DNA from 3 places in the Lentzea flaviverrucosa genome. Region 1 is predicted to be linked to each of the others. Evidence: riboswitches for the same ligand, from Rfam matches in the RefSeq annotation. Region 1 holds a riboswitch; each other region holds the start of a gene.

Region 1 (5,679 bases):
GTTCCTTTTGAGAAATTGCTACGGGTCAGACGGAGGCGTGCCGGCGCCGGTCAGACGCACGGGCGGCACGGGTGAAACCGAACTGGATCACGGTGGTGAGCACGGCGAGCCACGCCACGGTGCTCCACAGGATCCGGTCGTTGAAGCGCTGGTAGCCCTCGCGGATGGCCAGGTCGCCGAGACCGCCGCCACCGATCACGCCGGCCATCGCCGAGTACCCGATCAGGGCGATCACGGTGACACCGATGGCGTTGATCAGTGCGGGCAGCGACTCGCGGATCAGCACGCTGCGCACGATCCTCAACGTCGAGGCGCCGGTCGTGATCGCGGCCTCGACCACGGTCACGTGCACCTCGGACAGGATGTTCTGCACGAGCCGCCCGACGAACGGGATCGCTCCCACGGCCAGCGGCACGATGACCGCCGTACTGCCGATGGAGCCGCCGACGAGGAGGCGGGTGACCGACGTGAGCGCGACGAGCAGCACGATGAACGGCATCGAGCGGCCCAGGTCGGTGACGAAGCTGAGGATCCTGTGCACCGCGGCGTTCGGCCGCAACCCACCCTTGGCGGTGAGCTGCAGCCAGACACCTACGGGAACTCCGAGAACGGTGGCGATGACGGTCGAGACGCCGACCATGTACAGCGTCTCGCCGGTGGCCTCGACGAGGAAGCTGACGACGTCGGACCAGGGTGTTGCAGACCTCACGCAGCTACTCCCTGCGGGCCCTTCAAGGACCTCTGCACCGAGCCGCCGGCTTCGCCGATCCACTCCAGGGCGGAGTCCGAGCGCTCGCCGTTCAGGCCGAGCCGGAACCGTGCGACCGGGGTCTCGCCCAGGCGCGTCAGACCGCCGCCGACGATGTTCAGCTCGACGCCGAACCGGTGCGCGGCCTCGGGCAGCAACGCGCCGACCGCGGCGAACCCGACGAGCACGACGTCCGCGACGCGGTCGTAGCTGCTCTCGTTGATCGGGTTCAGGTCGACGGCGGGCAGCAGCGCACTGCTCGTGCGGCTCGCCACGTCGTTGACCAGGTCGAGCACCTTGCCGTGCTCGACGACGCGGCCCTGCTCCAGCACGGCGACGTCGTCGCAGATCTTCCGGACCACGCCCATGTCATGCGTGACGATGAGCACGGTCACACCCAGCTCAGCGCGCGCACGGTCGAGCACGGTCAGCACGGAACCGGTGGTCTCCGGGTCCAGCGCGGACGTGGGCTCGTCGGCGAGGAGAACGCTGGGGTTGGCCGCGAGGGCGCGCGCCACGGCGATGCGCTGACGCTGCCCGCCGGACAGCTGGTCGGGGTACGAGGCGGCCTTGTCGGTGAGCCCGACGAGGTCCAGCAGTTCGCCGACCCTCGTGCGGCGCTGCGGCCCGGGGATGCCCGCGGACTCCAGCGGCAGGGCGATGTTGCCGGCCGCCGTGCGCTGACGGAGAAGCGAATCCCCTTGCGGCACAACGCCGATCTGCCGGCGAGCGGCCCTGAGGGCCGACCCGTCGAGACTGGTGATGTCGGTACCGTCGACGCGGATCGCACCCGAGTCGGGACGCTCCAGCAGCGCGACGCAACGAGCCAGCGTCGACTTGCCGGCGCCGCTCGGGCCGACCACGCCGAGCACGGTTCCGGCCTCGACGTCGAGGGTCACGCCGTTGAGGGCACTGATGCCCTGGAAGGACTTGGTGAGGTTTTCGACAGTGATCACGTCTGCTCCACGGCTGCGCGCGACGGCACACAGTCCGTTGTGGACGGACGTGCGCGGTCGAGAGTTCTGCTCAGGTGTGTGCGCCACTCGTTGGCTGAGTGCGCGTCAGGAGGACTTTTAGAAGGCGCCCTAGACGAGGTGGCGACGACATGCAGAAGACGAGCGACGGCACTGGTCGATGACTCGACGGCGCGTCAGCATTCGCACGGTACCCATGGTGCTCCTCCATCGGTCCTGGCGTTAGCACCTGCCCGCATCCAGCGGGTGGTTGCTGCGACGTCGTAGAGCCAGGTCTCTCAGTCGCTCCGGATGGCAAGTAGCAGTCAACCGGACGGACGTTCGGTTGCGCAAGCCAAAACCGGATTCGTTCGACAGATCACACTGTTGGCCGATGGATCCCCGGCCTAGACCTCGGCAATCCGGATGAAGTCGATCACGCTCAACTGCTCTCCCCGAACCTGGGGATCAACGCCGGCTTTCTCGAGCAGTTCGTCGATGTTCCCCGGGTTGCCGGCCCAGCCCCTGAGCGCGGCCCGCAGCGTCTTCCGACGCTGGGCGAACGCAGCGTCGACGATCTGGAAGAGCTTCTTCCGATCCACAGTGGACAACGGCTTTTCGTGACGCCGGAAGGAAACCAGCCCGGAGTCGACGTTGGGCGCAGGCCAGAACACGTTCTTGCCGACCGCCCCTGCCTTCTTCGCCTCGGCGTACCAGGCGAGCTTCACGCTGGGCACGCCGTAGATCTTGTTGCCGGGCTTGGCCGCCATCCGGTCCGCCACCTCCGCCTGCACCATCACCAGACCCTTTTGCAGGCTGGGAAGTTCGGCCAGGAGGTGCAGCACGACCGGGACCGCCACGTTGTACGGCAGGTTCGCGACGATCGCGGTGGGTTGCGCCGGCAGGTCTTCTTGGGTGACTTTCATGGCGTCCATGAGGACGACGTGGAGCTTGCCGGCGTTCTCCGGGTCCATCTCGCTGACCGTCTGCGGGAGGCGGTGGGCCAGGGTCGGGTCGATTTCGACTGCGACCACCTGGCTGGCGCTGGGGAGCAGGGCGAGGGTCAGGGAGCCCAGGCCTGGGCCTACCTCCAGGACTACGTCGTCTTGGGTCAGGCCGGCCGCGGTGACGATCTTGCGGACGGTGTTCGGGTCGTGCACGAAGTTCTGGCCCAGCTTCTTGGTTGGGCGGATGTCCAGCTCTGCGGCTAGACGGCGGACTTCGGCAGGTCCCAGCAGGCTCACTTGGGCATTCTCGCAGGCTTGGCGGTGGAGGGGTGGGCTGGGACCTTGCTGGTGGGGCCGGTGGGTCACCTGCCGTGCGAGCGGTCACCTTGCGAGGGTGGCCGGGCGGGCAATACCGGGCCGGTGCCGGTCATCGCCGCTGCGCGTCGATAGCGATTCGGGCACCACCGCTCGACCAGTGCGCAGAGGTTCACACGCCTCGGCTTCGCCATTGCGATTGGCGGCAGGGCAGCTCGGCTTCGCCGTTGCCCTGCGCGCAGGGAGGGACGCCTCGGGCTCCGCCCTTGCGTTGGGCGGCAGGGTGGCTCGGCTCCGCCGCCGCTCTGCACGAGCCTTCATGCGGCATCCGCCTGCAGGATCTCCCCCACCGCATGCCCGTCCACGGTGCCGCACTTCAACTGCGGCGCGTTCGCTCCCTGCCGCACCCCGCCTGCCGCGCGCCCGCCACCCTCCACCTGCCGCGCTCGCCACCGGCCTTGCCTTGCCCCGCGCACTGGATTTCGCCGTGCCCCTGCCCCGCCAACGACGAAGGCCGCCCGTGGGGAACCAGGGCGGCCCAAGTCAGGGGACGGGGAGAAAGTGTGTGTTTACGGCAGGCCCAGCTTCGCGCGGCAGCCCGGCCATGCGCCGTACGTGCCGCCTGCGCGGTCGCGCAGCTTCGTGGCGGTGGCGATCTGCTGTTCGCGGGTGGCCTGGTGCGGCAGCTGTGCGTAGGCGGTGCCGCCGTTCGAGGCCCAGGTGCTGGCAGAGAACTGGAGGCCGCCGTAGTAGCCGTTGCCGGTGTTGATGGCCCAGTTGCCGCCTGCCTCGCACTTGGCGAGGCGATCCCAGACTTCGCCGTCCGGGATCGGCTTGGTGCCCACGGTGATCTTCTTGGGCTTCGGCTCCTTGGTGATCTTGCCGCCGATCTTCTCGCGGCTGATCTCCTTGCCGTTCTTCACCGTCACGCGGTACGTCGACGTCTGCTCGCCCGGCGTGCCCGGGTCGGTGACGGTCTGCTGGCCGCTGGCCAGGTTCGGGTCGTTGGTCTTCTCGACCGGCGGGGCCACCGGCTCGTTCACGTTGATGACCGTGACGCCGGTGCGCGAGATGTAGATCTCGGCGCCGGTCGCGATCTTCACGTCCATGCCGGACGCGACCGCGTCCTCCGGGCCGAGGGTGAGGTTCTCGCCCTTGAGCAGCTCGTCGACGGTGAGCGCGGTCGTCTTGACCTCGCGGACCGGGTTCGCGCCGTCGAAGACCTTGACGTTCTTGAGGGTCTTGACCTCGACGCTCATGCCTTCGAGCGGCACGTCGTGCGAGCCGGGCATCGACATCCAGGCGCCCTCGAGCGGCACGCCGAGCTGCTTGGCGGCCTCCTCGACGGTGACCGAGCGGACCCAGTCCTCGCGGGCCTGGCCGTCGATGCTCATCTTGAGCAGGCGGCCGCGGTCGAGGCTGATCTTGCCGCCGTCGGAGATCGGGGCGTTCAGCGACGGGGACAGGGCGTCGTGCTCACCGACGACGATGCCCTCCTCCGCCAGGACCTCGCCGACCGTGCCCTCGTAGGAGTGGACGGTCTGCATCGCGCCGTCGACCTCGACGGTCAGCGACTTGTCCATCGCCATGGCGGTCACGCCGCCACCGGAGATCGACACCAGGACCGCGGCGACGGTGCCCTTGAGGAAGCGGCGCTTCCACGTCGAGGCGGCCGTGACGAGGACCTGCGGGTCGTTGCGCTCCTCTTCCTCCGACGGGAGGACGAGCGGCGGCATGATCGTCGTCTCGGCGTTGATGAGACGGATCAGCTCGTCGACGTCGACGTTGGCCGAGGCGAGCAGGTCGTCGGCGTCCGGGCCGAGCACCTCGAGCACGTCCGCGGGCGTGATGGTCAGCGCACCGGCGGGGAAGCTCGGGTGGGGGTCGACGACGTCAACGGTCGTGCCGCCGACCGGCGTGAACCAGTCGGTGTCGTCGTTGAAGTCGTACGGAGCAGCAGCTCTGTCGCTACCAGACAAGGGTCGATACCTCCATTGCGGAAGCTGTGAGGCCACCGCACAGTTGGCGTTGACAAGATCATTCGAGTTGGAGCTCGAAGGTTCCCGGCAACTCCTCCTACGTGGTCTCGCTTCTTCGCGCTTCTGGCTTCGGTCCCGCCCCGACTGCGGGCGTGCTCCGAACCGACAAGGTCGACTCAGGTGGCACGGTCACGGGACAGTAACGGGGTAGCCGACGTTGCGCAAACACCCCCGCCAATGTTGTGACCTCAGTCACCCCATGGAGGTAGGAACCCTGTACTCCGTTCGCTCTAAGTCGCATTTCAGTGGTCCAGCCCGAACACTCGTTGAGCAGTACGGGTGACGGCGACGCAGAGTTCAGAAAGATCTTCGCCACGCAACGTAGCGAGATCGCGAACTGTGTAATTCACACAATAGGGTTCATTTGGACGCCCACGATACGGATGGGGCGTCAGGAACGGTGCGTCCGTCTCGACCAGGAGCTGATCTTGCGGCACGAGCGCCGCCGCTTCCCGCAGCGCACGGGCGTTCTTGAACGTCACCGGGCCCGCGAACGACAGCACGTACCCCGCGTCGACGCACCGCCGGGCGAAGTCCGCGTCGCCGGAGAAGCAGTGGAAGACCACAGTGGACGGTGCGCCCTCGGAGTCGAGGATCTTGAGGATGTCCTCGTGCGCGTCCCTGTCGTGGATCATCAACGGCTTCCCGACGCGCTTGGAAAGGTCGATGTGCCAACG
Region 2 (5,679 bases), on a different contig from region 1:
ATGATCCGGTGCGGCCCGGCGGCGATCACCGCCTTGGCGCCGTCGGAGAGCACGCCCGCGCGGTCCGTGCCGAGCCCGGACAGGACGACGGTGTCCGGGTCGACGACGATCGAGGCCGGATCACCCACGTCGCCGGGGACCTTGTGCAGGTTCGGGTGGTCGAGGGTGATCCGGGCGGGATCGCGGGCGATCGCCGTGACGGTGTGGCCGCGCTCCAGCGCCTGGCGGGTGAGGGCGAGACCGGTCCGGCCCGAGGCCGCGAGAATTGTCAGGTGCATGCCGAGAACGCTATTGAGCACGCCGGTTAACATCAAGTGCAACTTCGTGAACCGGCGATTTACCCAGACACAATCAGCCTTCTTCGCGCAGCTTCTCCAGCGACACGAACAGGTCCTCCGGGTACTCCGACGTGTACGAGACCCACTGGCCGTCCGCCGGGTGGTGGAACCCGAGCTGCCGCGCGTGCAGCCACTGCCGCGTCACCCCGAGGCGCTTGGCCAGCGTCGGGTCGGCCCCGTACGTCAGGTCGCCCACGCACGGGTGGTGCAGCGCCGAGAAGTGAACACGGATCTGGTGCGTGCGCCCGGTCTCCAGGTGGACCTCGACGAAGGACGCCGCGCGGAACGCCTCGATGACCTCGTAGTGCGTGATGGACGGCTTGCCGTCCTGCATCACGGCGAACTTGTAGTCGTGCTTGGGGTGCCGGTCGATCGGGGCGTCGATGGTGCCCTTGATCGGGTCCGGGTGGCCCTGCACGATCGCGTGGTAGACCTTGTCGACGGTCCGCTCTTTGAAGGCGTGCTTCAGAGCCGAGTACGCGGACTCGGACTTCGCGACCACCATCACGCCGGTCGTGCCGACGTCGAGCCGGTGCACGACGCCCTGGCGCTCGGCGGCTCCGGACGTGGCGACGCGGTGGCCGCCCGCGAGGAGCCCACCGACGACGGTCGGCCCGGTCCAGCCCGGCGACGGGTGCACGGCGACACCGACGGGCTTGTCGACGACGATGATGTCGTCGTCCTCGTGGATGATCTTCAGACCTTCGACGGGGATCGCCTGGACGGTGATCGGCTGCGGCGGCGCCGGCAGCGTGATCTCCAGCATCGACCCGGCCGTGAGCCGGTCGGACTTGCCGACGACCCGGCCGTCGACCAGCACGTCGTCGGCGTCGGCGATGGACGCGACGACGGTGCGGGACAAGCCGAGCAGCTTCGCGAGACCGGCGTCGACGCGCATGCCGTCCAGACCGTCGGGAATGGGCAGCGTTCGGTATCCGCTCACGCGGGGGCCTCGACCTTCTTCTTCTTGCAGAACCTGCTGAAACTACCAGGAGCAGCTACTTCGACTCCTGCAGACCGTCCGGCTCCACGAGGGGCTCGGCCCGCTTGTGGACGGTGCCGTCGTAGTCGTGCTGCAGCAGCGCCAGGATGATGATCGTCACGCCGCCGCCGACGATCGCCATGTCCGCGACGTTGAACACCGGCCACACCTGGCCGTACGGGTCGAACAGCGACAGGAAGTCGACCACGTGGCCGCGCATCGGGCCCGGCTCGCGGAAGAGGCGGTCGGCGAGGTTGCCGACGGCACCGCCCAGCACCAGGCCGAGACCGACGGCCCAGCCCTGGGAGCGGAGGTTGCGCGAGATCCAGACGATGAACCCGGCGACGCCGAACGCGATCAGCGCGAGGATCCACGTCATGCTCTCCGCCAGCCCGAACGCGGCGCCGGGGTTGCGGACGAACGTCAGGTAGAGCACGCCGCCGAACAGCTTGATCGGGTCGGCACCCTCGAGGAACGCGACGGACACGACCTTGGTGAGCACGTCGAGGGCCAGCACGCCGGCTGCCAGGACCGCGAGGATCTTCGTCCTCGGTTCCGGCAGCGAGCCGGAGATCGAACCGGCGATGGAGAACTCGTCGTCGTCCTCCGCCTTCGCGGGGGACTCCGCAGGAGACTTCGGGGTCTCTTTTTCGGCGACCGGCGTCAGCACGGGCGTCGCGACCGTCTCAGGATCGCTGACCTGCTCTTTCGCCGACCCGTCAGCGACCTCCCCGGAGGCTTTCTCCTCGGCCTTGGACTCGTCACTCACCACGTCATTGTCCACTACAGGGACTACGCGAGGAACGGCGGCAGGGTTCGGTTGTCGTCCTGCGGCACCCAGCGGCCGTCGCGCTGCTCGTAGGTCCACTTCGGACCTTCGGTGACCAGGGTGCGCAGCGCCGCGATCAGACGGTCGACGTGCTCGGCCGTCGTGCCGAGACCGATCGACGCGCGCACGGCACGTTCCTCGTGCGATCCGGCCTGCTTGACCAGGCGCCCCACGATCACGTGCGCGCAGAACGCTCCGTCGCGCACGCCGATGCCGTACTCGGCGGACAGCGCCGCCGCGAGGAAGCCCGCGTCGAAGCCGGAGATCGTGAAGCTCACGACGCCGACCTTGTCCGCGTCGGCCAGGATCGCGAGCTCGCGGAAGCCGGGGATGGCGCGCAGGCCGTTCTGCAGGCGCGTCAGCAGTTCCTGCTCGTGCGCGACGGTCTGCTCCCAGTGCCGCGACAGGATCTCGCAGGCCGCGGCCAGCGCGTGCACGCCGACGACGTTCGGGCTGCCGGCCTCGTGCCGCTCGGGCACCGCGGACCAGGCCACGCCGAGGCGGTCGCCGTGGTCGGTCACCTTGGACGTCGCGCCGCCGCCCACGAGGTACGGCTGGGCCTGCTGCAGCCAGTCCGCGCGGCCGACCAGCACGCCGGCGCCGAAGGGCGCGTAGATCTTGTGGCCGGAGAACGCGATGTAGTCGACGCCCAGCTCACGCACGTTGATCGGGCGGTGCGGGGCGAGCTGCGCGGCGTCGAGCGCGATGCGCGCGCCGTGGCGGCGGGCGACCTTCGCGAGCTCGGCGACCGGCCACAGCTCCCCCGTGACGTTGGACGCCCCGGTGACGATCACGAGCCGAGGGCCGACCGGGGCGGCGGCCAGAGCCCGGTCCAGTGCGACTACCGCAGCACCAGACGAAGACGGAGCGGGAACGCGCTGAACGTTGGGACCGCGCCACGGCAGCAGCGCCGCGTGGTGCTCGCTGTCGAACAGCACGACGGCGGTGTTCTTGGGAACGCTGCGCGCCAACAGGTTCAGCGAGTCCGTGGTGTTGCGGGTGAAGACGACGGCGTCGGAGGAATGCGCCCCGACGAACCTGCGGATGCGGTCGCGGGCCTGCTCGTAGACGCGCGTCGAGACCTGCGAGGCGAACCCGGCGCCGCGGTGCACGCTGGCGTACCAGGGCAGCAGCTCGTCGACGGCGTCGCGGACCTCCTGCAGACAGGGGGCCGACGCCGCGTGGTCGAGGTTGGCGTAGGTGACGCGCTCTCCGGTGACCAGGGGAACGCGCAGGTCGGAGCCGACGACAGCCGGAACGGAAGTGGTGGTTCCAGGGGTGATCGCGAGCGTCATCGAGCTGCCTCCGAGGCCAGGGGCCCCGCCCAGCGAAGGCCCGCGCTTGACCGGCGCCCCACGCGCCGGACCAGGTCCTCACCAAGGGCACCCCACCGCGGTTGGAGGGTTGCCGGCCAGCAAGCTTGGGCTTGACGCTGGCTCTCATGACCTGCCGACGACGTTAGCGGAGGGTGATCCTCCCGTCGACACCCGATTCACATCGTGAGAAGCCTCGGAGACCGACTAATCGCCGGTCTCCCCCTTCCACCGTGCGTAGCGACCGGCGCGGTCGACGGCACGTACGCGCCGCTCAGCGGCATCGCGCGCTTCCTCGGTGGTGACGATGAGCAACTGGTCGTCCGTCTGCAGCCTCGTCGTCGGCTGTGGCGTGAAACTCTTCCCCGAGCGCACCACGAGGCTGACCGTGGCTCCGGTCGGTAGCCGCAGTTCGGTCATGTAGACGCCGTGCAGCTTCGACCCGCGCTGGATGTGCACCTGCAGCAGTTCGGCGCCCAGCTCGTCGAGCGGCGAGGAGTCGACCTGGACCTCCTGCGCCTCCCCCGTCTTCACCAGCCCGAGACGCCGGGCGAGGAACGGCAGCGTCGTGCCCTGCACCACCGTCAGCACGATGACCAGCACGAACACCACGTCGACCAGTGCGCGCGCGCCCTCGACCCCCTGGATCAACGGGATCAGCGCGAACACGATCGGCACCGCGCCGCGCAGCCCTGACCAGGACAGGAAGACCTGTTCCCGCCACGGCACCTTGAACGGCAGCGAGGCGAGGAACACCGACAGCGGCCGGCCCACGAACGTCAGCACCACGCCGGCGACCAGCGCGGGGAACAGCACGTCGAGCAGGCGCGACGGCGAGGCGTAGAGACCGAGCAGCACGAAGAGGCCGATCTGGGCGAGCCAGCCGAGGCCTTCGGCGAACGAGAGGGTGTCGGCGCGGTGCGGCAGGCGGGCGTTGCCGAGGACCAGCGCGGCGACGTACGTGGCGAGGAATCCGGAGGCGTGCGCGACATCGCCGGCCGTGTAGGCCATCACGCAGACCGCCACCGTGGCGAGCGGGTACAGGCCGGTGGAGGGCAGCGCCGCGCGTCTGAGCCCGGCCCCGCCGAGATAGCCGAGGGCCACGCCGATGACCGCTCCCGCGCCCAGTTCGTAGATCACCAGCAGCGGCGCGGTCCAGGAGATCTGGTCCGAGGAGGCCAGCAGCACCACGGCGATGTAGACCGGCGCGTCGTTGAGACCGGACTCCAGTTCGAGCGCGCCGGTGAGCCGGGCGCCGACGCCCAGCGAGCGCAGGACGCTGAAGACGGCGGCCGCGTCGGTGGACGACAGCACCGCGCCCCACAGCAGCGCCATCCGCCAGTCGAGGCCCAGCAGGAAGTGCAACGCCGTTCCGGTCACCGCCACGCTCACCGCGACGGCCACTGTGGACAGTGCGATGCCCAGCGACAGCGAGGACTTCACCGCGCTCCAGCGGGTGGTGATGCCGCCCTCGGTCAGGATCAGCACCAGCGCCGCGATGCCGAGTGACTGGGTGAGGTCGGCGTCGTCGAACTTGATGCCGACGACGGACTCGCCGAGGAGCACGCCGATGCCGAGGTAGAGCAGGAGTGAGGGCAGCCCGAGCCGAGTCGACACCCGCACCGCGATCACGGAGATCAGCAGTACGGCCGCGCCGATGCCCAGAACGACCGTGACGTCACCCACCTGGACCATTCTGGTTGATCACCACCGATTCCGACGAATCCGACGATCGCCTCTACCGGGCTCATGCACGGAGGAGCATGTTGATCAGTGGCTCAATCCCCAACCCCTGCACGGAGTTGAACCATGAGGATCCTGATCGCGCTGGCGGCCGCCTTGATGGTGACCGGAGCGACCACCGCGCAAGCGGCGGCCCCCGCGGCTCTCGCCGCACCGAACATCAACGTCGCGAACGTCCAAGCACACCTGAACCAGTTCCAGTCGATCGCCAACGCCAACGGCGGCAACCGCGCACACGGACGACCGGGGTACCTGGCCTCGATCAACTGGGTGAAGAGCAAGCTCGACGCGGCCGGTTTCACGACGCGCGTCCAGTCGTTCACCTACGGCGGCGCCACCGGCTACAACCTGATCGCGGACTACCCCGGCGGCGACCTGAACAACGTCGTCATGCTGGGCGGCCACCTCGATAGCGTCACGGCGGGCCCCGGCATCAACGACAACGGCACGGGTTCCGCGTCGATCCTGGAGGTC
Region 3 (5,679 bases), on a different contig from region 1:
GTGATGATCAACTCCGGCTCGCTCAACGGCGTGCCGGTGCACGCGTCGAAGTACATGCTGCAGACGCAGCTGCGCGACCGCATGGGCTTCAAGGGTGTCGCGGTCTCGGACTGGCAGGACATGAAGTACCTGGTGGACCGGCACAAGGTCGCGCCCGACTACAAGACGGCGATCGCCATGAGCGTCAACGCCGGTGTGGACATGGCGATGGAGCCGTCGAACGCGGCCGAGTTCACGTCGTTGCTGCTGGCGAACGTGCGCGACGGTTCGGTGTCGCGCGGGCGGATCGACCAGGCCGTGCGGCGGGTGCTGAAGCTCAAGTTCGACCTCGGGCTGTTCGAGAAGCCCTACGTCGACCCGGCCAAGGCCGACGGCAACGTGGTGAACGCGGACCGCTCGCTGGCTCGCCAGGCGGCGGCCGAGGGCACCGTGCTGCTGAAGAACGACGGCGTGCTGCCGTTGTCCTCCGCAGCCAAGAAGATCGTCGTGACCGGTGAGACGGCGGACGACGTGCGCCGTCAGCTCGGTGGCTGGACCGTCGAGTGGCAGGGCGTGCCGGACGACTCGCCGTTGCCGCCGACCGCGACCGTGCTGACCGGTGTTCGCGAGGCCGTTCCCGGTGCGTCCGTCGTGCACGCCCCGACTCAGGCCGCGGCGGTGGCCGAGGCGGACGGCGCGGACGCGGTCGTCGTCGTGCTGGGCGAGAAGCCCGGCGCGGAGGGTCCCGCCGACACGGAGAACCCGGTGCTCACGGCCGAGCAGCAGGCGTGGGTGGACGCGGTGCAGGCGACCGGCAAGCCGGTGGTCGTGGTGCTGCTCACCGCTCGTCCGCAGGTGCTCGGTGCGGCGGCCGACGCGAACGCGCTGGTCGCGGGCTGGTTGCCGGGCAGCGAGGGCGGCCGGGCGATCGCCGACGTGCTGTTCGGCGCGGTCAACCCGGGCGGCAAGCTGCCGATCTCGTGGCCGAAGGCGCTGGGCGACCCGACGCTGACCTACGACCAGCTGCCAGGTGCGAACACCTCGGCGGGTGCGAAGTACGACCCGCTCTACGCGTTCGGGCACGGACTGTCGTACACGTCGTTCACGACCTCGGGGACCACGGTGTCCGTCGATCGTCGTGACGGCGTGGTGAAGTTCACGGTGGCGAACACCGGTGCGCGTGCGGGCACCGCGGTGGTGCCGGTCTACGTGCGCCAGCCGGCCTCACCGGTGCTGACCCCGGACGCCCGCCTGGTGGGCTTCACCCGCGTGGAACTCGCTGCGGGGCAGTCGAAGCAGGTCGAGGTGTCGTTCAAGCTCTCGCAGCTGGCCCTGACCGTCGGCGACGTGGACGGTGACGGGCGCCGTGAGGTCGCCCGAGGTGGCTACGAGGCGGTGGTCGGTGCCGAGAAGGCCACCTTCACGGTGCGCTGAGCTGGCCTGATATCCTTCGTCGTCGTGAACGCGCGGCTCTCCGCCGTGGAGGAGACCTGGCCCTTGTGGCCGGTGCCGACATAGCGCGTCACGAACTCCGGTTTCGACAAGAAGGGTGATGTCGCATGGCGAACATCAAGTCCCAGCTCAAGCGGATCAAGACCAACGAGAAGGCTCGCCTTCGCAACAAGTCGGTCAAGTCGTCCCTGAAGACGGCCATCCGCAAGTTCCGCGAGGCTGCCGAGGCCGGTGACAAGGCGAAGGCCCTGGAGCTGCTGCAGGACGCGTCCCGCAAGCTCGACAAGGCCGCCACCAAGGGCGTCATCCACGCCAACCAGGCCGCCAACAAGAAGTCGGCGATGGCCCTGCGCGCGAACTCCCTCGAGGGCTGATCTCGCTCGTAGCGCTTCCAGCTTCTGCAAAGGGCTCCACCTCCTCCGGGAAGTGGAGCCCTTTCGCATGGGGCCTCGGGCACGGTAGGCGTAGGTCCATGGAATCGCTTCCGCGGATCGACTTCTTCGAGCTGCACGACCTCGACGGCACCCCGCCCGTGCTGCGGACCCTGCACACCGAGTCGATCATGACGATCTACCGGCTGACGGACGCCGCGCGCGAGTACTCGCGGCCGCTGGCTCTGGCGTTGCGGTCGGGCGCGGACCACCGGATCGTCGACCTCTGCGCCGGTTCGGGCGGACCGGTGCCGCTGATCCAGCGGCGGCTGCACGCGCAGGGCGTCCACACGCAGGTCACGCTGACGGACCTGGTGCCGAACGTGCCCGCGTTCGAGCGCGTCGCCGCGCGGAACCGACGTCGGCTGCCCGACCCGTGCTGCTCGGTGGACCACGTGCCCACGTCCGTCGACGCCACCGATTGCCGTCTCGAAGGGACGCGGACGATCTACGGCGCCTTCCACCACTTCCCGCCCGCGCTGGCCGCGCGCATGCTGCAGAACGCCGTCGACACCCGGCAGCCGATGGTCGTCGTGGACACCAAGCGGTCGTGGCTCTACGTGCTGGTGTTCCCGTTCTTCCTCACGCTGGCCGTGCTGCTCGCGGCGCCGTTCCAGCGCAACCCCCTGCCGCGGTACCTGCTGCGGCTGGCGCTGACCTACCTCGTGCCGGTGCTGCCGTTCATGATGTTCTTCGACAGCGTCGTGTCGTTCCTGCGCATGTACGGGCGCGCGGAACTGCGGCGGATCGTCGACGGCCTGGACGGCACCGAGTCGTTCGAGTGGACGATCGGCGTCGAACCCGGCTTCACGGGTGCCCAGTACCTGATCGGGATCCCGCGCCAGTCGTGATCTGGCGAGATCAGCGGCGGCTGTGCGCGGCCACGATCCGGAGCACGGCACGCTCCAGCGCGTAGTCGGCGTCGGCCGCCACACCCTTCACGTCGGCGTTGAGCCCGGCGACCACCTGCATCGCGTCGGCGAGACCCGACTGGTCCCAGCCTCGGGACTGTGCCTGCGCCTTCTTGATCTTCCACGGCGGCATGCCGAGCGGCCCGGCCAGGCTGAACGGGTCGGCGCGGCCCACCGCGGACACGCGCGCGACCGTGCGCACCGCGTCCGCCAGCGCGTCCGCGACCAGCACGTGCGGCACGCCGAGCTGCATGGCCCAGCGCAACGCCTCCATGGCGCCCGCCCGGTCACCCACGACGGCCTTCTCCGCGACGGCGAACCCCGTCACCTCGGCCTTGCCCTGGTGGTAGCGGCGGATCTCCTCGACCGTCACCTTGCCGTCGGTGTCGGAGACGAGCTGCGACGAGGCCGCGGCGAGCTCACGCAGGTTCGTGCCGACGGCGTCGATGAGCGTGGCGACGGCCTCGGAGTCGATCTTGCCGCCCGCGCGCCGCACCTCGTTGCGCACGAACGCCTCGCGATCACCCTGCTTGGTGACCTTGGCGCACTCCGTGACCGCGGCGCCGGCCTTCTTCAGCTGCCCGGGCAGGTCCTTGGCCGCCTTGCTGCGACCACCGCCCGTGTGCAGCACGACGAGCGTGACACCGTCCGCGGGCGCCTTGACGTAGGAGAGCACCATGTCGGCGACCTCCTTGCTGATGTCCTGCCCGTTCTGCAGGACGATCACGCGACCCTCCGCGAACAGCGACGGACTCACCAGTTCGGCCAGCTCGGGAGGCGTGAGATCAGTCACCTGGACGCGGGTCAGGTCGGCGGTCGGATCGACCTCCCGTGCCGCCTCGAGAGCCGCCCGAACAGCACGTTCGACCAGCAACTCCTCCTCGCCGACGACGAGGTGCAGTGACTCCGGTGCGCTCACGCTCCGCATCTTCCCACGTCCCGGATCGTGGACGTCTGTGGATGCGCAACGGCCTGTTGCCGTAAGTTGACGGCCACAACTGAACACCGCTCATCCAGAGGGGCAGAGGGAACGGCCCGAAGAAGCCCCGGCAACCGGCGTCAGCGCTATGTGCACACCTGTGCGCACAGCTCCGCGCAGACGATCACGGTGCCAATTCCGACCCGTTCGATTTCGCGGGAAAGATGAGGAGATACCTCGCGATGACTGCTGTCACTGTGCCCACGAGCACGAAGTTCGACCTCGGCCCTGCCCGGGCACTGCTGTGCCGGGAGTGTGGGAACGAAACCCCTCTCGCTCCTGAGTACGCCTGTCTCGAGTGTTTCGGGCCGCTGGAAGTGGCCTACGACTTCGGGAAGATCCGGCGCGAGGACATCGAGGCCGGCCCCAGGTCCATCTGGCGCTACCGCGGCCTCCTCCCCGTTCCGTCCACTGTGGAACAGCACCCGAACACCGATCCCGGCGGCACCCGCCTGGTCGAGGCGCACAACCTCGCCAAGGCCCTGGGCGTCCGCAAGATCTGGGTGAAGGACGACACCGGCAACCCCACGCACTCGTTCAAGGACCGCGTCGTCGGCGTCGCACTCGCCGCCGCCCGCGAACTCGGCTTCAAGGTGCTGGCCTGCCCGTCCACCGGCAACCTGGCGAACGCCGTCGCCGCGGCCGCCGCCCGTGCGGGCTGGAAGTCCGTCGTCCTCGTCCCCTCCAACCTCGAGCGCGCCAAGATCCTCATGAGTGCGGTCTACGACGGCGCCCTGATCGCAGTCGACGGCAACTACGACGACGTGAACCGCCTCGCCCAGGAGCTCGCCGCGGAGAACGAGGACTGGGCGTTCGTGAACGTCAACGTCCGCCCGTACTACGCGGAAGGCTCGAAGACGCTCGGCTACGAGGTCGCCGAGCAGCTCGGCTGGCGCCTGCCCGACCAGATCGTCGTGCCGATCGCGTCCGGCTCGCAGCTCACCAAGGTCGACAAGGCGTTCCGCGAACTCGGCCAGCTCGACCTCGTCGAGGCCACGCCGTACAAGGTGTTCGGCGCGCAGGCCACGGGATGCTCCCCGATCTCCGCCGCGTTCAAGGCGGGCCACGACGTCATCCGCCCGGTCCGCCCGGACACGATCGCCCGCTCGCTGGCGATCGGCGCCCCGGCCGACGGCCCGTACGTCCTCGACGCGGTGCGCCGCACCAACGGCGCCATCGACGACGTCACCGACGAAGAGGTCGTCGAGGGCATCAAGCTGCTCGCCCGCACCGAGGGCATCTTCGCCGAGACCGCCGGCGGCGTGACCGTCGCGACGGCGAAGAAGCTGTTCGAGTCGGGCCAGCTCGACCCCGACGCCGAGACCGTGCTGCTGATCACCGGCGACGGCCTCAAGACCCTCGACGCGCTCGGCGACACGATCGGCCCGCGCGCGACGGTCCCGCCGTCGGCCGAGGCCGTCATCAACGCACTGGGTTAACCACCTCCCTCCGGCTCGGGGACGCACTCGCGTCCCCGAGCCGTTTCACGTCTGAGCAGCGCGGCGCGCGAACCGAAGGCTCACAACGTAATCGCGTCCGTCTTGAGCCAGCCCGTGCGCGGAAACCGTTGCAGGCCCTCCACCACGTGCGGCCCGACCGGTTCCACGGCCGCTCGCCACGCCACGATCCGTTGCGGCCACGGGGCTTCCGCCTTGAGCGCGTTGTAGTGGTAGTCGTGCCAGACGTCCGGTGCGACCCGCAGAGCGTCGTCGAACACGTGCTCCGCGGCGAGGTCGTACGCCTCCTCCGGTGTCGCCGCCTTCGTCGGCGGCAGCACGTGCGTGGTCGTCGCCTTGTACGTGACGGCGCGGGTGCCGTCTTCGAGTGTTTCGCAGATGTAGTAACCGAAATCGGGTTTCAGCTCGTCGTGCGGCCACGGCGTCGCCTTGTAGTTCGTCTGCCACAGCGCCCACGCAAGGCCCGGCGT

Evidence for each region. Region 1 has a riboswitch for S-adenosylmethionine ahead of DFR72_RS15380 (methionine ABC transporter ATP-binding protein). Riboswitches for the same ligand answer to the same signal wherever they lie in the genome.
Region 2: it holds a riboswitch for S-adenosylmethionine, as region 1 does, so the genes downstream of both, DFR72_RS21345 (aminotransferase class V-fold PLP-dependent enzyme) here and DFR72_RS15380 (methionine ABC transporter ATP-binding protein) in region 1, are expected to answer to the same signal.
Region 3: it holds a riboswitch for S-adenosylmethionine, as region 1 does, so the genes downstream of both, thrC (threonine synthase) here and DFR72_RS15380 (methionine ABC transporter ATP-binding protein) in region 1, are expected to answer to the same signal.

The regions. Positions count from the first base shown of each region.
Region 1 covers NZ_QQAU01000004.1:364,550-370,228, forward strand. Annotated here, with positions in the region: gene DFR72_RS15375 (methionine ABC transporter permease) at 26-709, opposite strand; gene DFR72_RS15380 (methionine ABC transporter ATP-binding protein) at 706-1,704, opposite strand; SAM riboswitch class I at 1,927-2,020, opposite strand; gene rsmA (16S rRNA (adenine(1518)-N(6)/adenine(1519)-N(6))-dimethyltransferase RsmA) at 2,109-2,939, opposite strand; gene DFR72_RS47505 (resuscitation-promoting factor) at 3,533-4,942, opposite strand; gene DFR72_RS15395 (TatD family hydrolase) at 5,245-5,679, opposite strand, start outside.
Region 2 covers NZ_QQAU01000006.1:333,067-338,745, forward strand. Annotated here, with positions in the region: gene DFR72_RS21330 (NAD(P)-dependent oxidoreductase) at 1-278, opposite strand, end outside; gene DFR72_RS21335 (RluA family pseudouridine synthase) at 352-1,236, opposite strand; gene lspA (signal peptidase II) at 1,337-2,089, opposite strand; gene DFR72_RS21345 (aminotransferase class V-fold PLP-dependent enzyme) at 2,113-3,444, opposite strand; SAM riboswitch class IV at 3,482-3,596, opposite strand; gene DFR72_RS21350 (potassium/proton antiporter) at 3,670-5,148, opposite strand; gene DFR72_RS21355 (M28 family metallopeptidase) at 5,272-5,679, shown strand, end outside.
Region 3 covers NZ_QQAU01000016.1:5,827-11,505, forward strand. Annotated here, with positions in the region: gene DFR72_RS36670 (glycoside hydrolase family 3 N-terminal domain-containing protein) at 1-1,413, shown strand, start outside; gene rpsT (30S ribosomal protein S20) at 1,539-1,805, shown strand; gene DFR72_RS36680 (class I SAM-dependent methyltransferase) at 1,904-2,713, shown strand; gene holA (DNA polymerase III subunit delta) at 2,724-3,701, opposite strand; SAM riboswitch class I at 3,780-3,923, shown strand; gene thrC (threonine synthase) at 3,935-5,191, shown strand; gene DFR72_RS45975 (hypothetical protein) at 5,272-5,679, opposite strand, start outside.